Regions from separate parts of the Ornithinimicrobium panacihumi genome, predicted to be linked through region 3. Evidence: predicted binding sites of a transcription regulator. Region 3 holds the regulator's gene; each other region holds the start of a gene.

Region 1 (5,332 bases), on a different contig from region 3:
GGCGGCGACGATGAGCTGCTTCATCTCCTCGCGGGAGGGCACGCCGACGGTGGCCAGGTAGTCCCTGTTGGCGGCGGCGGCCCGGGCGGTGGCGTTGCTGTAGCGGTAGTGCAGGAAGGTGTCCTGGACGTACTCCCCGGCCTTGTGGGAGCCGATGTTGCTCGCGTCCCAGGGCTGGTCGCGGCGGGTGGTGGAGCCGGAGCCGCGGGACGCGCGGTTGTCCTCCCTGGCCTCGGCCTTGGTCGACCCGGACGAGGACCCGGGGATGGTCAGCTTCTGGCCGGGGTAGATGAAGGCGCCGGCGCTCAGGCCGTTGGCGGAGCGGATCGCCGAGACGGTGGTGCGGTGGCGCAGCGCGAGGTCGCTGAGGGTGTCGCCGGCGCGGACGGTGATGGCGCCGCCCTTGGAGACCTGCGTGGAGGAGCTGGCCTTGCGGGACGAGCCTGCCTTGGCGGAGGTGCCCTTGCCCGACTCGCCCTTGGCGCCGGGGATGGTCAGCTTCTGCCCGGGGTAGATGAAGGAGCCGGAGCGGATGCCGTTGGCCGAGGCGATGGCCGAGATGGTGGTGCCGTGACGGACCGCGAGGTCGCTGAGGGTGTCGCCGGCGCGGACGGTGATGGTGCCGCCCTTCTGCGTGGACGAGCTCGTGCCCGAGGCCTTCTTGCCGGCGTAGGAGCTCTGGCCGGCGGAGGTGCCCTTGCCCGACTCGCTCTTGGCGCCGGGGATGGTCAGCTTCTGCCCGGGGTAGATGAAGGAGCCGGAGCGGATGCCGTTGGCCGAGGCGATGGCCGAGATGGAGGTGCCGTGGCGCAGCGCCAGGCCGCTGAGGGTGTCGCCCGCACGCACCGTGACCGTCCCGCCGCCCGTCGTGGAGGACTTCGTGCCGGAGGACTTCTTGGTGGACGACGCCGCCGCGCCCTTCCCGCTCGTGCTCTTGGCGGCCTTGGTGTCGGCGCCCTTGCCCGGGATCACCAGGGTGTCGCCCGGCATGATCCACCGACCGTTGTCCTTGAGACCGTTGACCCGGACGATCTCCCGGACCGGGACACGGTGCTGGGCCGCGATGTCGTAGACCGTGTCGCCGGCCCGGACGGTGTGCGTTCCTGCCTTGGACGCGGCCAGCAGCTCGACGGAGTGCAGGGCCGAGGGGACGTAGGCCACGGTGGGCAGGTCGGCAGGAGGGAGAGCGGCGAAGAGGGGGCTCACTGGGGCATTTCCTTCGGTTCCAGGGCCGGCCGGGCGGGGGGACAAGGCCGGTGTGCACGAGGCTGATGTGACCTCAGGGGAGCCGGTCAGCCTTTGTGGCAGGAGGGACGTTACAGCCTGGAAAAGAGATGCGCCAGTGTTTCGGCGTGTCGCAAACTGTGATTGACTGGTAGATGTGGTAAGTGACACCGATGTAATTTCCGACTGGCTCACCGTCCCCGAGATCGTCGAGCTCTCCGGCGCCAAGGTCACCGAGGTCAAGAGGTGGCTCCAGGAGCGCGAGCTCGTGGGTCAGCGACGCGGCCCCAACAACGCGCTCATGGTCCCCGCGACCTTCCTGGTCGAGGGGCGACCCCTCGGTCCGTTGAAGGGCACGATCACCGTGCTCTCCGACAGCGGCTGGAACGACGCCGAGATCATCGACTGGCTGCACGCCGCCGACGACTCGCTCGCCGGCGGCAGCGCGATCGAGGCGCTGCGCACGGGCAGCAAGACCGAGGTGCGCAGGCGCGCCCAGGAGGCTGCCTTCTAGAGGCCTACCTGGGCTGCCTGTCCCAGGGCCCTTCCGCGGGCCCCGTCCTCGGGACTCCTCAGGCCACGATCCTCAGAGGTGGCGGTCGGTGCAGATCGCCACGAGCTCGACCAGGGCCGCCCGGCCCTCCTCGGTCAGGTCGGGGGTCGCCGCCAAGGCCTCGAGGGCAGCGGCGGCCCCGGCCTCGATCATCTCCTCGGTGCGGTCGAGCGCGCCGGAGTCGACCAGGATCTGGCGGCAGGCCTCGATGGCGTGGTCGTCCAGGTCGGGATCGCCCAGGCTGGCGGCGATCAGCTCGGCACCCTCGGGGGAGGCGAGCTCCAGCGCGTGCGCGATCAGGGCGGTGTGCTTGCCCTCGCGCAGGTCGTCGCCGGCGGGCTTGCCGGTGTCCTCGGGGTTGCCGTATACGCCCAGCACGTCGTCACGCAGCTGGAAGGCCTCGCCCAGCGACAGGCCGTAGTCCTTCAGCGGTGCCAGCTGCTCGGGCGTCGCCCCCGCCGCCATCGCCCCGATGAGCAGGGGCTGGCCGACGGAGTACTGCGCGCTCTTGTAGCGGATGACCTGCCTGCTGCGCTCCAGCCGCTCCGCGTAGGGCAGGTCGTCCCAGCCCTGGGCGCCCTCGAGGATGTCCAGGAACTGCCCGCCCATCAGCTGGGTGCGCATCCGGTCGAACTCCGGCCGCGCCCGGTCCAGCGCCTCGGGCGGCAGGCCGCTGGTGGCGAAGACCTCGTCGGTCCAGTTCAGGCACAGGTCCCCGGCCAGGATCGCGGCCGCGTGACCGAAGCGCTCGGGGTCGCCCTTCCAGCGCGCCTGCGCGTGCCGGGTCGCGAACGAGCGGTGGGCCGTGGGGCGGCCGCGACGCAGGTCGCTGTTGTCCATGACGTCGTCGTGGATCAGCGCGGCGGCCTGGAAGACCTCCATCGCGCTCGCGGCGCGCACCGCGGACTCGTCGTCGGCGCCCCCGATCGCGCGCCAGCCCCAGTAGAAGAAGGCGGCGCGCAGGCGCTTGCCGCCGTTGAGCAGGTCGGCGACCGAGTCCACCAGCGGGACCATCGGCTCACCCAGCTCGCGCAGGATCTCCCGCTGCCGGGTCAGGTGCTCGTCGAGCGCGCGCTGCACACGCTCGCGGAGCTGGACGCCGTCCAAGGGGTGGGCGTGCGGCACAGGCTTCTCCTGGTCGGGGTGGCGGCGCACGGGACGGGTGCGCCCTGGTCGTCGTGTTCGGCGGGTCTTCGCTTCAGGGTATGCGGCACCGCCTCGCCCGAGCCTATCCCGCGGCCGGGGTGCGACCGGTCCCCGGTCGCGACCTGCGGACCGCGCCCGGTCCGGGCCATCCCCTCCGTGGCCCGGACCGCCTCCATCCTGTCTGGTCCTGGGGGTCCGACCTGGGGTTTTCCACAGGGGTGGCCTCAGGGGTTGAGGTCTGTCGGTGGCTGATCGTACAGTTGTCCTAGTCGAACAGAAGTTCGATCACCTGCCCGGTGAGGCCCTGCAGACTCTGCGAGGAGCCCGCTGCGGACGGTGGTTCACGACGTCGGAGAGGACCCGGGGATGAGCAGGCGTTACCAGGACGAGGTCGAGGTCAGGCTCGGGGATCCGCAGGAGCACCGGGTCCGGCTGGAGCCGGGTTGGCAGCGCAGCGCACAGCCGGTCGTCGAGGAGGTGCCCACGGTCTTCCTGTGGCGCGGGCGCGTCCACGTCGTGCGGGGCGTGCTGGCCCAGTGGACCCTGAGGACTCCGTGGTGGCGCCGGCCCGGACGACCGGAGATCCTCGAGCGCGAGGTCTGGCGGGTGGAGGCCAGCGCCGGCCGTTCGTCGGGCAGCGGCGTCTACGACCTCGTCCACGACGACCAGTGGCTGCTCGAGCGGGTCAACGACTGACCGCCTGGGTCGGAAGGAGGAGACGAGATGACCACCATCACCAGGACACCACCCATCGGCGCGCAGGTCGGCACCGTCCTGGACCTGCTGGAGCGGGCCAGGGAAGGGCTGCTGCTGGCCTGCCACAGCAGCACCGCCTCCGAGCGCTACACCCGGGCCCACCTGGCCGCGCTGCGGGCCGGCGCCGCCCTGCTGGCCGCACGGAGCGTCCCCAGCCGACGGACCCGCCCGCGCAGCGTGTGGGAGATGCTGCCCGCCGTGGCGCCCGAGCTGGGGGAGTGGGCGGTGCTGTTCGCCGACTCCGGACGTCGCCGGCTGGCGCTGGAGCGCGGCGCCGACTGCGTCTCGGCCAGGGACGCCGACGACCTGGTCCGCTCCGGCGAGCTCTTCCTCGAGCTGGTCCGCGAGGCGCTGCACCTGCCCTGCGCCGTCCCGCTGCCGGCCGAGCTGACTCCCGTCGCCAGAGGCTGAGGTCGCTCCTGATGCCCGCCCCGTCCACCACCGACGACTTCGTCCATCTGCACGTCGCCTCGAGCGCCTCGATGCGCTACGGCGCCAGCCACCCCGACCAGCTGGTCCGCCGGGCTGCCGAGCTGGGCCAGTCGGCGCTGGCGCTGACCGACCGCGACGGCCTCTACGGGGCGGTGCGTTTCGTCCGGTCCTGCCGGGAGGAGGGGATCGCGCCCGTCCTGGGTGTCGACCTCGCCCTCGGGGCGGGCGACGTGCTCCGTGCCGCTGGTGGGGGCGCTGGTGGAGTCGCTGCCGGGACACAGCACGGTGCCGGCAGCGGGATGGTGGCGATCACGGGTGCGGCCGCGCTGGGGACCTCCGAGCCGGCGGCCGTGCGTCGGGCCCAGCCGGTCAAGGGTGGCGCGCTGGTGGACGACCAGCAGCCCCGCGTGGTCGTCCTGGCGCGTGGGCAGGGAGCGGGCCTGGACCCCGGCGTCGGGTGGGCCCGGCTGTGCCGGTTGGTCACCCAGACCCACCTGGCGGGGCAGCGGGGCGTGCCACGCACGCGGCCCGACCTGCTGGCCCGGGCCGCGGCACCGGTGGAGGGCCTCGCCCCGGTCGTCGTCCTCCTGGGGCCCGACTCCGACGTGGGGCGGGCCGCGCTGGCCGGCCGGCGCGAGCTGGCGCGGTCGTTGCTGGCCGGTTGGCGCGCGCTCCTGCCCGGCGACGCGCTGCGGGTCGAGGTCGTCTGCCACGGGGGGCCGGAGGGCAGCCCGGCCAGCCTGACCCATGCCTCCCGGCTGTGGGCGCTGGCCCGTGAGGCCGGCGTCCCGGCGGTGCTGACGGCCGCGGTCCGGCACGCGCTCCCGGAGCAGGCCAAGGTCGTCGACGTCCTGGACGCCGCCCGCCGGATGGTCGTCCTGGACGAACGCCACCTGGACCGGGTCAGCACTGCGGGGCACCTCGCCGGCACCGCCACCATGCACGCGACCGCGTCCCGGCTCGCGCAGGCCGGCGGCTCCGACGCCCACGCCGACGACCTCCTGCGCGAGACGCTCCGGCTGGCCGGCGAGTGCCACCAGGACCCGCGGTCAGACCTGGGCATCGGGGCGGTCCACCTGCCCGAGCCGCAGATCCTCGGCGTCGAGGGCACAGGGCAGGCCCACCGCGTGCTCACCGAGCGCTGCACCCAGGCGGTGGCCACCCGCTATCCCGGCGCGAGCGCCGCATACCTGGAGAAGATCCATGCACGGCTGGCCGAGG
Region 2 (5,332 bases), on a different contig from region 3:
TGGTCCCGCACCCGGAGGTGAAGAAGTACCTGCAGGCCGCGGACGTCTTCTGCCTGCCGGCCGAGCAGGAGAACCACCCGATGTGCATCCTCGAGGCTGCCGGGGTCGGGCTGCCGCTCGTGGCGCGCGACATCCCGGAGTACGACGACACCTTCGCCGATGATGTCCTCCGGTGCCGGGACGAGACCTTCGGCGAGGCGATCACGCTGCTCAAGGAGGACCCCGAGGCCTACCAGCAGTGGGCGGAGCGGTCGGAGGCGGTCCGGGAGCGCTTCGACAGTGCTGCGGCGGCGGAGCGGCTGGTCCAGATCTATGGGTCGGTATGCGGCAGTCGAGCGGGTGCGCCCCTCGCCTGAGTGCCCTCGTGGTCGGCGAACCTTCGCTCCTTCGTGGGAGGTCCCTGATAACGTCCTGAACGGCGAGCGGGGACCTGTTCGCTGGGCCGAGGGCCGACACGTGGGCGGGCTCGGGCCCGAGGACAAGGGGAGATCCGATGAAGAAGACCCGCTGGCTGATGCTGGCCGGAGGGCTCGCCCTCTCGCTCACCCTGACCGCCTGCGGCGGTGGCGGAGACGAGGCCAAGGCGGCCGAGGCCATCTCGCAGTCGATGATGGAGACCAGCGACGACTCGCTGACCGTCGACCAGGAGCAGGCCGACTGCATCGGCGAGGGCATGGTCGAAAAGATCGGGGTGGACAAGCTCAAGGAGTACGGCCTCCTCAACGAGGACCTGACGGCCAACGAGGCCGTGGGCGGGGTCACCATGGAGGCCGGCGACGCGGACGGGGCGGCCGAGACCATCGTGGGCTGCGTCGACACGCAGAAGATGATGGCCGACGAGCTCGCCGCCGACGGCACGCTCACCGAGGAGCAGCAGAAGTGCTTCGCCGAGGCGCTGGACGACGCCGCCATGAAGAAGATGTTCTCCCTGCTCTTCCAGGGCAAGGAGGAGGAGGCGACCAAGGACCTGATGGGGCCGGCGCTGAGCTGCCTGATGTGACCTCTGGTCAGTGAGTTGCGGTCGCCCATGACTGGTCACTGACGCAGGAGAGCCCCGCCACCTCTGGCGGACTCTCGCGTCTGCCTCGGACGAGTGCTGCGGGGAGGCTAGCTTCCGGACCGCGCCGCGGAGACGATGGGCTCCACGATCATCCGGGTCTGGGTCATCATCACCTCGATGGCGCGGCCCCGGGCTCCGGCGTCGTCGCTCTCGAAGGCCTCCATCACCTCTCGCGGGACGACCTGCCAGCGCACGCCGTAGCGGTCGACGCACCACCCGCACCGTCCTCGCGGCCGCCATCGGCGATCAGGGCCTCCCAGACCCGGTCGGTCTCGGCCTGGTCCTCGGTGATGATGGCCACGGACATCGACTCGTCGTAGTCCCGGTCATCCCCTCCGTTGAGAGTCTGCATCAGCAGGGGGCCGACCCGGAAGTCGACGGTCACCCCCACGCCCCGGCCGGCGGGCAGGTCGGCGTCCTCTGGGCGCACCGCAGGGCGCACCTCCTGGATCTCGGCGTCGTCGAAGAGCTCGGTGTAGAAGGTGGCGACCTCCAGCGCGTCGTCATTGCGCCACAAGCAGATTCTGGCGTCCTGCATCAGATTCTCCTTGCCCGGTCTGCGCGCCGGACCTTCCCCGACGTGTCCGCGCCCAGATATAGCGAAGCCTGGCCGTGCCGCACCCTGAAATCCGCCCACGGACCACGTCCGGGCATGCCTGTGGCCCGGCCGTCTCCGGCCGGGTGCGGGGCGGGGTCATCTCAGATGCCAGGTGACGCCGAGCGCCGTGACCGTCGCGGTCTTGTCGTGCTGGTGCACCCACGTGTGGTGCCGTGGGCACAGCAGGGCGTAGTTGCTCAGGTCCGAGTCGCCGCCGCGGCCCCAGTGGATGACGTGATGGGCGTCGCACCAGGTCGAGGGCACGGTGCAGCCAGGGATCGTGCACCCTCCGTCGCGCTTGGCCAGCGCGAGCCGTTGACCGGGGGTGACGAGCCGCACGGCCCGGCCCTGGTCGAGGATCTCGCTGTCGGATCCCAGCACCATCGGGATGATCTCTGCGTCGCACGCGAGCCGCCTCGCCACGGCAGCGGTGATCGTCGCGCCCTCCATCGTCTCGCCCGCGCCGGGCAGGGACGGGTCGGCGTCCGCCAGCATCCGCAGCAGGATGTCGAAGTCGATCGCCACGATGAGCTTGGCCTTGGGCGTGGTCGGCTGACCCTTCGTGCCGGCGACGCCGCGCTCGAAGACCGTCATCAGCGCGTCATAGCGCCGCTGCCCAGGGACCCGGGAGTCGACCTCACCGGTCGCCTCCTGCTCCTCGGCCGAGGCCGGAGCGGCCAGCGGGGACATCATGATCGCCCGGACCCGCTCATAGTCCTCGTCGCTGCCGAAGGTCCAGATCAGCCTCTTGACCGAGCCGTCGGCCAGGTTGGACTCGTGGACGTCCCGCAGCTCGTGCTTCGAGCGCTCCCGCTCGTCCCGCTCCCGCTCGGTCAGCACGGTCCGCAGCAGCTTGTTGACCACCTTGTCGATGTCCGCCCGCTCGAACATCGGGTTGCTGGCGGCGTCGGTCATCAAGGTGACGGCATCGGCATACTGCTCCGGAGTCATCGCGCCCCGCACACGCTGCAGCGCCTTGTGCACCTGCCCCGACCGCTCCAGCTCCACCCGCCCCTCCAGCACGGCCGTCACGAGCGGCTCGTGGTCCTTCTCGCGCGAGGCCGCCGCGATCCTCGCGAGGTCGAGCAGGACCGGGCGGGCCAGCTCGGGGCAGCGCAGGGCCAGCCAGTCCGGCAGGCTGTGGCCGGACTCGAGGTGCAGACCACGCTCCGCCGCCTCGCAGGCCATCCGGAGACGGACCCGCATCAGAGCGGCACTGACCCGACCGACAGCCTCCAGCGCCTCGTCCACCTCGGCGTCCTGGAAGCGCACGCTGTCGCCCGCCGCCACGCCCACCCGGAACAGACCGCGCCCCGCGTCCCGCAAACCGCTGGCCAGGACCTCCCCCGGCATCCGTGCCCCGGGCAGCCCGCTCCCCGCCGCGAGCTCGGCCGCCGTCGTCCGGGGAACGTCACCTCCCCACCCAGGTTGCTTCATACGAACAAATGTATGAGAGACCACTGACAGACCTGCCCCACCACCACCTGCCGGGACCGGACCGCGACCTCCCAGGCCGCACTCCGCACCCCGAACCCGCAGTGACCAGCAGATTGCCACCGAATGGCTGGACCGTTAACGTCAGGTGACCGCACGTCGTCCGAGCCTGGACCCCTGCCCCCTCCCACCCCGTGCGGCAGAAGGCGAGCGATGCCCCCGGTCAAGCTGTCCGAGTATCCCCCGGTCGAGAAGATCACCAGCGAGGCCCCGACCAAGCTGCGCAATCTCGCGCTCGCCGCGGTCTTCCTCGGAGCGGTCCTCATCTTCACCCGCCAGCAGTTCGGCCACATCGAGCACTCCTGGCTGCTCATCACGGCCGCGCTGATCGGCGGCTACATGGCCATGAACATCGGCGCCAACGACGTCGCCAACAACGTCGGGCCCGCAGTCGGCTCGAAGGCCATGACCCTGGGCACCGCGATCGTCATCGCGGCGGTCTTCGAGGCGGCCGGTGCCCTCATCGCCGGCGGCGAGGTCGTCAGCACGGTCAAGAGCGGCATCATCGATCCCGCGGACATCGCCGATCCGATGGTCTTCGTCTGGGTGATGATCGGCGCCCTCCTGGGCGCCGCCATCTGGCTCAACGTGGCCACCTGGCTGGGCGCGCCCGTCTCGACGACCCACTCGATCGTCGGCGGGGTGATGGGCGGGGGGATCGCCGCGGCCGGCGTCTCGATCGTCAACTGGCCGGTCATGGGCAACATCGCCGCCAGCTGGGTCATCTCCCCCGTCGTCGGCGGCCTGCTCGCCGCCGGGCTGCTCTACGTCCTGGAGCGCAAGGTGCTGTGGAAGGCTGACCCCGTCCAGGCCGCCACCCGCTACCTGCCCTACCTGCTGGGCCTGATGGCCTGGACGTTCACCACATACCTCGCCCTCAAGGGTGTGCAGAACGTCGCCTCCGTCAGCACCCCGGTCGCCTTCGGGCTCGGCCTCGTCGCCGGCGTCATCACCTTCGCGCTCACCCGCCCGCGGATCGCCCGCCGCGCCCCCGATCTCCAGCAGTCCCGCGAGGGCGTCAACGACCTCTTCACCCTGCCCCTGATCTTCGCGGCGGCACTGCTGTCCTTCGCCCACGGCGCCAACGACGTCGCCAACGCCGTCGGGCCGCTCGCCGGGGTCGTGGAGGCGCTGTCCCACGTCGGCTCCAGCGGCGACGGCGAGGCCGGCATCCCGCTGTGGGTCCTCCTCATCGGTGCCGTCGGCATCTCGCTCGGGCTGGCGCTCTTCGGTCCCCGTCTCATCCGCACTGTCGGCTCCGAGATCACCGAGCTCGACCGCTCGCGCGCCTTCTGCATCGCCCTCGCGGCCGCCCTGACGGTCATCGTCGCCAGCCAGCTCGGCCTGCCGGTCAGCTCCACCCACGTCGCGCTCGGCGGCATCTTCGGCGTCGGCTTCCTGCGTGAGTATCTCGACCAGCGCATGGCCAAGGCCGTCGAGGACGTGCTGCACAGCCACCAGGGCGACGAGCACATCGCGGAGGTGGAGCGGACCCTCTACGAGTTCGTCAACGCCGACGCGGAGACCAAGCGCGAGATGCTCGCCCAGCTGCGTGACATGGGGCACGCGGCGGTCATCGACGCCGCCCAGCAGCGCAAGCTCAAGAAGGCGCTCAAGCGCCAGCTCGTCCGTCGCTCGCACCTGTTCCGCATCGTGGCGGCGTGGATCATCACCGTGCCGGCCTCCGCCTTCCTCGGCGCGCTGTTCTACTTCGTGCTGCGCGGCATGATGGTCTGAGCGGGGCTTCGGGCCTGCCGAGGACGGCGAGCGAGGAGGGCCGATGGCGCGTCAGGAGACCATGACCGGCACCCGCTGGGGGCTGCCCCGCTGGTTCCGCATCTTCGCGATCGTCTTCGCGACCGTGACCCTGGTGGTCCTGGGTCTCGCCCTCGTCGGCGGGCGCAGCCAGCGAGATCTCCTGGCCCCGGGCCTCAACGTGCTGACCGCCAGCTGCATCCTGCTGATGGCGAGGATGGGCACCAGCGCCGACGCCGACGGCCTCAGGGTCACCAATATCGCCACCCGCACGATCCCGTGGCACGACGTGGCCGACCTCGCCGCGAGCAAGAACGGCCGCCCGACCGCGACCGTCCACGCCACCCTCCGCGACGGGAGGCAGATCCCCCTCGCCCACGTGACGCTCTCCGAGCTGCGCCACCTCGAAGGGCTGCGCCCCGGGC
Region 3 (5,332 bases):
GCCGTGCCGACCGCCTCCTCGGGGATGTCGGTGGGATACCAGGGCTCGGTGCAGGTGTCGCACCGTCCGCACGGCGCGGCGGTGGCGTCGTCGAGGCACTCCTGGAGGAAGGCCATCCGGCACTCGGTGGTCTGCTGGTAGGCGACCATGAGCTCGGCCTCGCGGATCCGGGCGTCGGCCACGCGCTGGTAGCGCTCCTTGTCGTAGGTCCAGGGCTGCCCGGTCGCGACCCAGCCACCCTGGACCTTCTCCACCGCGCCGTCGACGTCGAGCACCTTGAGCAGCAGCTCCAGCCGGGTGCGGCGGACGTCGACGATCGTCTCCAGCGCAGGCGTGGACAGCGGTCGGCCCGCCTCGGCCAGAGCGGTGAGGACCGCGTCGGCCTGGTCCTGGCGAGGCATCGAGACGGTGGCGAAGTAGGACCAGATGTCACGGTCCTCCGAGCCCGGCAGCAGCAGGACGTCGGCGCGGTCGGTGGCGCGTCCGGCACGACCGACCTGCTGGTAGTAGGCCACCGGAGAGCTGGGTGCCCCGAGGTGGACCACGAAACCCAGATCAGGCTTGTCGAAGCCCATCCCCAGCGCGCTGGTGGCGACCAGGGCCTTGACCTCGTTGTCACGCAGGGCTGCCTCGAGGCGCTCCCGCTCGTCGGGGTCGGTCCGGCCGGTGTAGGAGGAGACCGTGTGCCCCACGCCGCGCAGGGCCTCGGCGACGTCCTCGGCCGCGGAGACCGTCAGGCAGTAGATGATGCCGCTGCCGGGCAGCGAGCCCAGGTGGGCCACGATCCAACCGAGACGCTGCTCGGGAGTGAGCCGCGGCAGCACCCCCAGGCGCAGGGAGGCACGGGCCAGCGGGCCGCGGATCGTGGTCACCTCGGCCCCGCCGGCACCCAGCTGCTCGACGACGTCCTCGACGACCCGCTCGTTGGCGGTCGCGGTCGTGGCCAGCACGGGGGTGCCCTCGGGCAAGGTCTCCAGGAGGGTGCGGATGCGACGGTAGTCGGGACGGAAGTCGTGGCCCCAGTCGCTGATGCAGTGCGCCTCGTCCACGACGAGCAGCCCGCAGCGGCGGGCCAGGTCGGGCAGTTGCTCGTCGCGGAAGCGCGGGTTGTTGAGCCGCTCCGGGCTGACCAGGAGGACGTCGACCTCGTCGGCCGCAAGGGCGGCGCGGACGTCGTCCCAGTCGGTGGCGTTGGCGGAGTTCATCGTGACGGCGCGCACGCCGGCCCGCGCGGCTGCGGCGATCTGGTCACGCATGAGCGCCAAGAGCGGGGAGACGATGACGGTCGGCCCCGCCCCGGCGGCCCGGCGCAGGGCGGTGGCGACGAAGTAGACGGCCGACTTGCCCCAGCCGGTGCGCTGCACCACCAGCACCCGCGACCGCTGCTCGACAAGGGCCAGGACGGCCTCCAACTGACCATCACGGAAGTCGGCCTCGGGCCGCCCGACGAGCCGCCGCAGGGCCTCGCGCGCCTGGTCCACGGTGGCCTGGTCGACGGGAGCGTGGCTGGTCTCGTGCTCGGTGACTGACATGACCCCGACGCTATCTGCCCGCACCGACATCCCCGCCGTCCGTCCACAGGCGGCGCCGGGCCTCCAGCGCGTTGATACCCCGGTCCCGGCCGCGATGTGGTGCGATGGAGGCATGACCGACGCCCACCATTCCACGCCACAGGACCCTCTGCTCCCCCCGGCGGAGACCGAGACCGACCTGCTCGCCGCACGTGTGGAAGGACCTGACGACCACACCGGGATGACCGAGCTGTGGCGCGCGACGATGGGTCTGCCGCACTGGTGGTTCGTCGCGGTCGGCGACCCTGGGCAGGAGTCCCCCGCAGCGGCGACCATCGACGGGCAGCTCATGCTGCTGGCCTTCACCAACTCAGAGCGGGCCCGTCACTTCGCCGTGCAGAACGGCATGATCGCTCCCGACCAGGACCTCAGCGCCATCGCGCTGCCGCCGCACGAGGTCGTGGACACCGCCGGGTCCTACGCCAACGCCGGGATCGCCGGGCTGATGTTCGACCCCCACCTGAGCGGCTACTTCATCCCCTCCGAGCAGCTCCCCGTCGTCTGGGAGGCCGTGCGCTCCCTCGACGAGCCCGGACCGGCGGACGACCAGCCCCAGGGCTGACCCGGCACCTCCTCGGACAGCGCAGCGGCCGGCGCCCCTCGGGGCACCGGCCGCTGCAGTGTTCGGTCGGGTCCAGCAACCCTTGATGGGTCAGCGACCAGGGATGACCAGGACCTGCCCGGCGGCGATGCTGGTGCCGCTGAGGTTGTTGGCCCGCTGGATGTCGGTGATGGCCTGGGACAGCGGCAGCTCGGGCAGCTCCTCCGCCGCGATCTGCGACAGCGTCATGCCCGGCTGGACGGTCATGGCCGAGGTGGCCGCGGCCGGGCCCCAGGTGCCCAGGACCGAGGCGAGGGCCAGCACGAGGACCAGCGCTACCGTGCTGGTGACGGCCAGGCGGCCACGGCGGGTGATCCGCAGGGCACGGGCCGGGGAGCGACGCTCGTCCGCTGCGACGAGACGCAGGTGACCACCGGGACGACGCGCGGATGCAGCGACGGGTGCCGGTGCGGCATACAGGTCCTGCAGGTCGATCGCGACTGCGCTCATGGTTGTCCTCCTCAGACTCGGACGCGCGTTCGATAGCACGTCTGTCCTATTGTTAGCACGAACGTACGGGATTTGTCGACACGCCGTCGAACAGATGTTTGCTCGACGCTCCCGTTGCTCGTACGATGGGTTCATGTCAGGGACTCAACCACCGAGCACTGACAGACCTGGCACGAAGACCGTCTGACCTGGCAGTTCGGCCAGATCAGGGCGGCAGAGGACACGGGACGGAAGAGATGGCAACGATCCACGAAATGCCCGACCGAGACGGGGGCGCCAAGCTGACGAACCGCCAGCGCCGGGTGCTCGACGTGATCCGCGACTCCGTGGACGCGCGTGGCTACCCGCCCAGCCTGCGGGAGATCGGTGAGGCCGTCGGCCTGACCTCCCCCAGCTCCGTGGCCCACCAGCTCAAGATGCTGGAGCGCAAGGGCTACCTGCGCCGCGACCCCAACCGTCCGCGCGCCATCGAGGTCGTCACCCCGGGCGACGACGGCCACGGCTACCGTCGCACCCTCACCGACCCGGCCGAGCCGACGATGGACGAGACCGGCATCGGTGACTCCCGCCCGCAGGCCTCCTACGTCCCCGTCGTGGGCCGCATCGCCGCCGGCGGGCCGATCCTGGCCGAGGAGGCGGTCGAGGACGTCTTCCCCCTCCCCCGCCAGATCGTCGGCGACGGCGAGCTCTTCCTGCTCAAGGTCGTCGGTGACTCGATGATCGACGCGGCGATCTGCGACGGCGACTGGGTCGTGGTGCGTCGCCAGCCGACCGCCGTCAGCGGCGACATCGTCGCGGCCATGCTCGACAACGAGGCCACGGTCAAGACCTACAAGAAGGGCAAGGACAAGGTCTGGCTCATGCCGCACAACCCGGCCTACGAGCCGATCGACGGCGACCATGCCGTCGTCCTGGGCAAGGTGACCGCCGTCCTGCGCCGCGTCTGACCGCCCCGCTCCCCCAGTCCCACGATGCCGCCCTCTCGACCAGGGCGGCATCGTGCTGTCCGGGTCCGGGCACCGCGTGGCAGGGTGGGCCCATGGCCGCTGAGTCGGCGCGAGACGAAGAGGTGGCGTCATCGGAGCGCCTCGTCCTGCGCGAGATGCTCCCCTCCGACGCGTCACTCCTGCGCGAGCTGTGGGAGTCCCGGGACGCTCGCACCCCGCCGCACCGGCGGATCACCCAGCAGCACACCACCGACCCGGGCAGCAGCCGGTCCGCCGCGTGCAGATAGCGACGCACCGGGAGCGTCACGGAGGCAGGCAGCTGGGTGATGGGGCGCGACGAGTCGTCCACCTCATGCGCCTTGTGGACCTGGGTGCCGGTTATAACCGGCGTCAAGTGGGTTTCCCCGCATGAAGTGAGAACAGGCGGTCGCCGAGGTCACGCGGACGGCGCCGGCCCGTCGTCGACGGCGTAGTAAAGGTAGAGGTCCTGCTCGTTGTCCTCCGACAGGTGGCCGTCGGGGGCGATGTCGGGCGCGCGCTTGATCATCTCGGTGCTGTAGGGCACGAGCACCCGCCCGTCGCGCAGCTCGGCGGTGGCCAGCGGCACGAAGACCTTGCGCCCGGCGAACCAGCCGGTGCGCACCGTGGCCCAGGCGGGATGGCCCGTGCGGTTGTCCACGTAGACCTCGCCGAGGGATCCGACACGCTCGCCGTCCTGGTCGACGACCTCGGCGTCGAAGTACTGGTCGAGCTGTTCCTGCGTGATTCCCATCGGGACCTCCTGGCCGCGGTGCCATTGTGCTGCTCAAGCACACCACACCGACGGCTCAGCGCGCGAGATCCCGCGCCAGCCTCGGCAGGACGTCGACCAGCAGGTTGTCCAGCTGGAGGGTGGTCTCGGCCGTCCCCCTGGTCCCGCCCCGGGTCACGACGGCCACGGGTATGCCGTTCCTCGCCGCCCTGCGGACGAACCGGTAGCCGCTCATCACCTGGAGTGATGAGCCGAGCACGAGCAGCAGCCGTGCGCCGTCGACGAGCTCGAAGGCCTGCTCGACGAGGGCTTTGGGGACCGATCCGCCGAAGAAGACGACGTCGGGCTTGAGCCGGTCGTTGCCGCAGACCAGGCAGCGGGGCGCCCGGAAGGACTCGACGAGGTCGGCGGGCAGGATGACGTCGCCGTCGGGCTGGACCTCGCCGGTGGTGCCGGCCCGCTCGAGGAAGCCGGGGTTGGCCGCGGCCAGCCAGTCGTGGACCTGCTCGCGGGTGCTGGGCTCGCCGCAGTCCAGGCAGGTGACTCGGGCCAGGTTGCCGTGCAGCTCGAGGACGTCGGTGGCGCCGGCCTCCTGGTGGAGGCCATCGACGTTCTGGGTGATGATCCCGCGGACGAGCCCGAGACGCTGCAGGTCGGCGACGGCGCGGTGGGCGGCGTTGGGGCGGGCGGCCGAGAAGCGCTCCCAGCCGGCGTAGGCGCGCGCCCAGTAGCGCTGCCGGCCCTCGGCGGAGGTGACGAACTCCCCGTGCTGCATCGGCTGGACGCGGCGCTGGCCGTCCGGGCCGCGGTAGTCGGGGATGCCCGAGGCGGTCGACATGCCGGCCCCGGTGAGCACGGTGACCTCGCCGTCGGCGACCAGCTCCACGAGCTCGTCGTAGTGGTCGTCGTCGACGTCGGTGCGTGGCGGCACGTGCGGGGAGTGGGGATCCGTCGTCATGAGTCGGACCATCCTGTCACCCCGCCCGCGTCAGCGCCGCCCCAGCGCGGTGAT

The links. The regulator LexA, encoded in region 3, represses DNA repair genes until DNA is damaged. The targets are predictions, from matches to a motif close to TCGAACANNTGTTCGA.
Region 1: a site for LexA is predicted at 3,193-3,208, ahead of ACTMMA_RS08170 (DUF6504 family protein). Genes of this name have one in related genera too.
Region 2: a site for LexA is predicted at 3,096-3,111, ahead of ACTMMA_RS10475 (HNH endonuclease signature motif containing protein). Genes of this name have one in related genera too.

What each region holds. Positions count from the first base shown of each region.
Region 1 is NZ_JBQGWG010000006.1:136,153-141,484, forward strand. Features, by position in the region: gene ACTMMA_RS08155 (LysM peptidoglycan-binding domain-containing protein) at 1-1,206, opposite strand, end outside; gene ACTMMA_RS08160 (Rv2175c family DNA-binding protein) at 1,382-1,738, shown strand; gene ACTMMA_RS08165 (polyprenyl synthetase family protein) at 1,811-2,902, opposite strand; gene ACTMMA_RS08170 (DUF6504 family protein) at 3,290-3,619, shown strand; gene ACTMMA_RS08175 (SAV_6107 family HEPN domain-containing protein) at 3,647-4,090, shown strand; gene ACTMMA_RS08180 (DNA polymerase III subunit alpha) at 4,102-5,332, shown strand, end outside.
Region 2 is NZ_JBQGWG010000009.1:127,783-133,114, forward strand. Features, by position in the region: gene ACTMMA_RS10460 (glycosyltransferase family 4 protein) at 1-356, shown strand, start outside; gene ACTMMA_RS10465 (hypothetical protein) at 494-1,000, shown strand; gene ACTMMA_RS10470 (VOC family protein) at 1,224-1,598, opposite strand; gene ACTMMA_RS10475 (HNH endonuclease signature motif containing protein) at 1,755-3,095, opposite strand; gene ACTMMA_RS10480 (inorganic phosphate transporter) at 3,306-4,889, shown strand; gene ACTMMA_RS10485 (PH domain-containing protein) at 4,933-5,332, shown strand, end outside.
Region 3 is NZ_JBQGWG010000001.1:413,283-418,614, reverse strand. Features, by position in the region: gene ACTMMA_RS01970 (RecQ family ATP-dependent DNA helicase) at 1-1,532, opposite strand, end outside; gene ACTMMA_RS01965 (hypothetical protein) at 1,645-2,133, shown strand; gene ACTMMA_RS01960 (LysM peptidoglycan-binding domain-containing protein) at 2,224-2,622, opposite strand; gene lexA (transcriptional repressor LexA) at 2,859-3,569, shown strand; gene ACTMMA_RS01950 (hypothetical protein) at 3,662-3,856, shown strand; gene ACTMMA_RS01945 (PRC-barrel domain-containing protein) at 4,006-4,341, opposite strand; gene ACTMMA_RS01940 (Sir2 family NAD-dependent protein deacetylase) at 4,397-5,278, opposite strand; gene ACTMMA_RS01935 (patatin-like phospholipase family protein) at 5,309-5,332, opposite strand, start outside.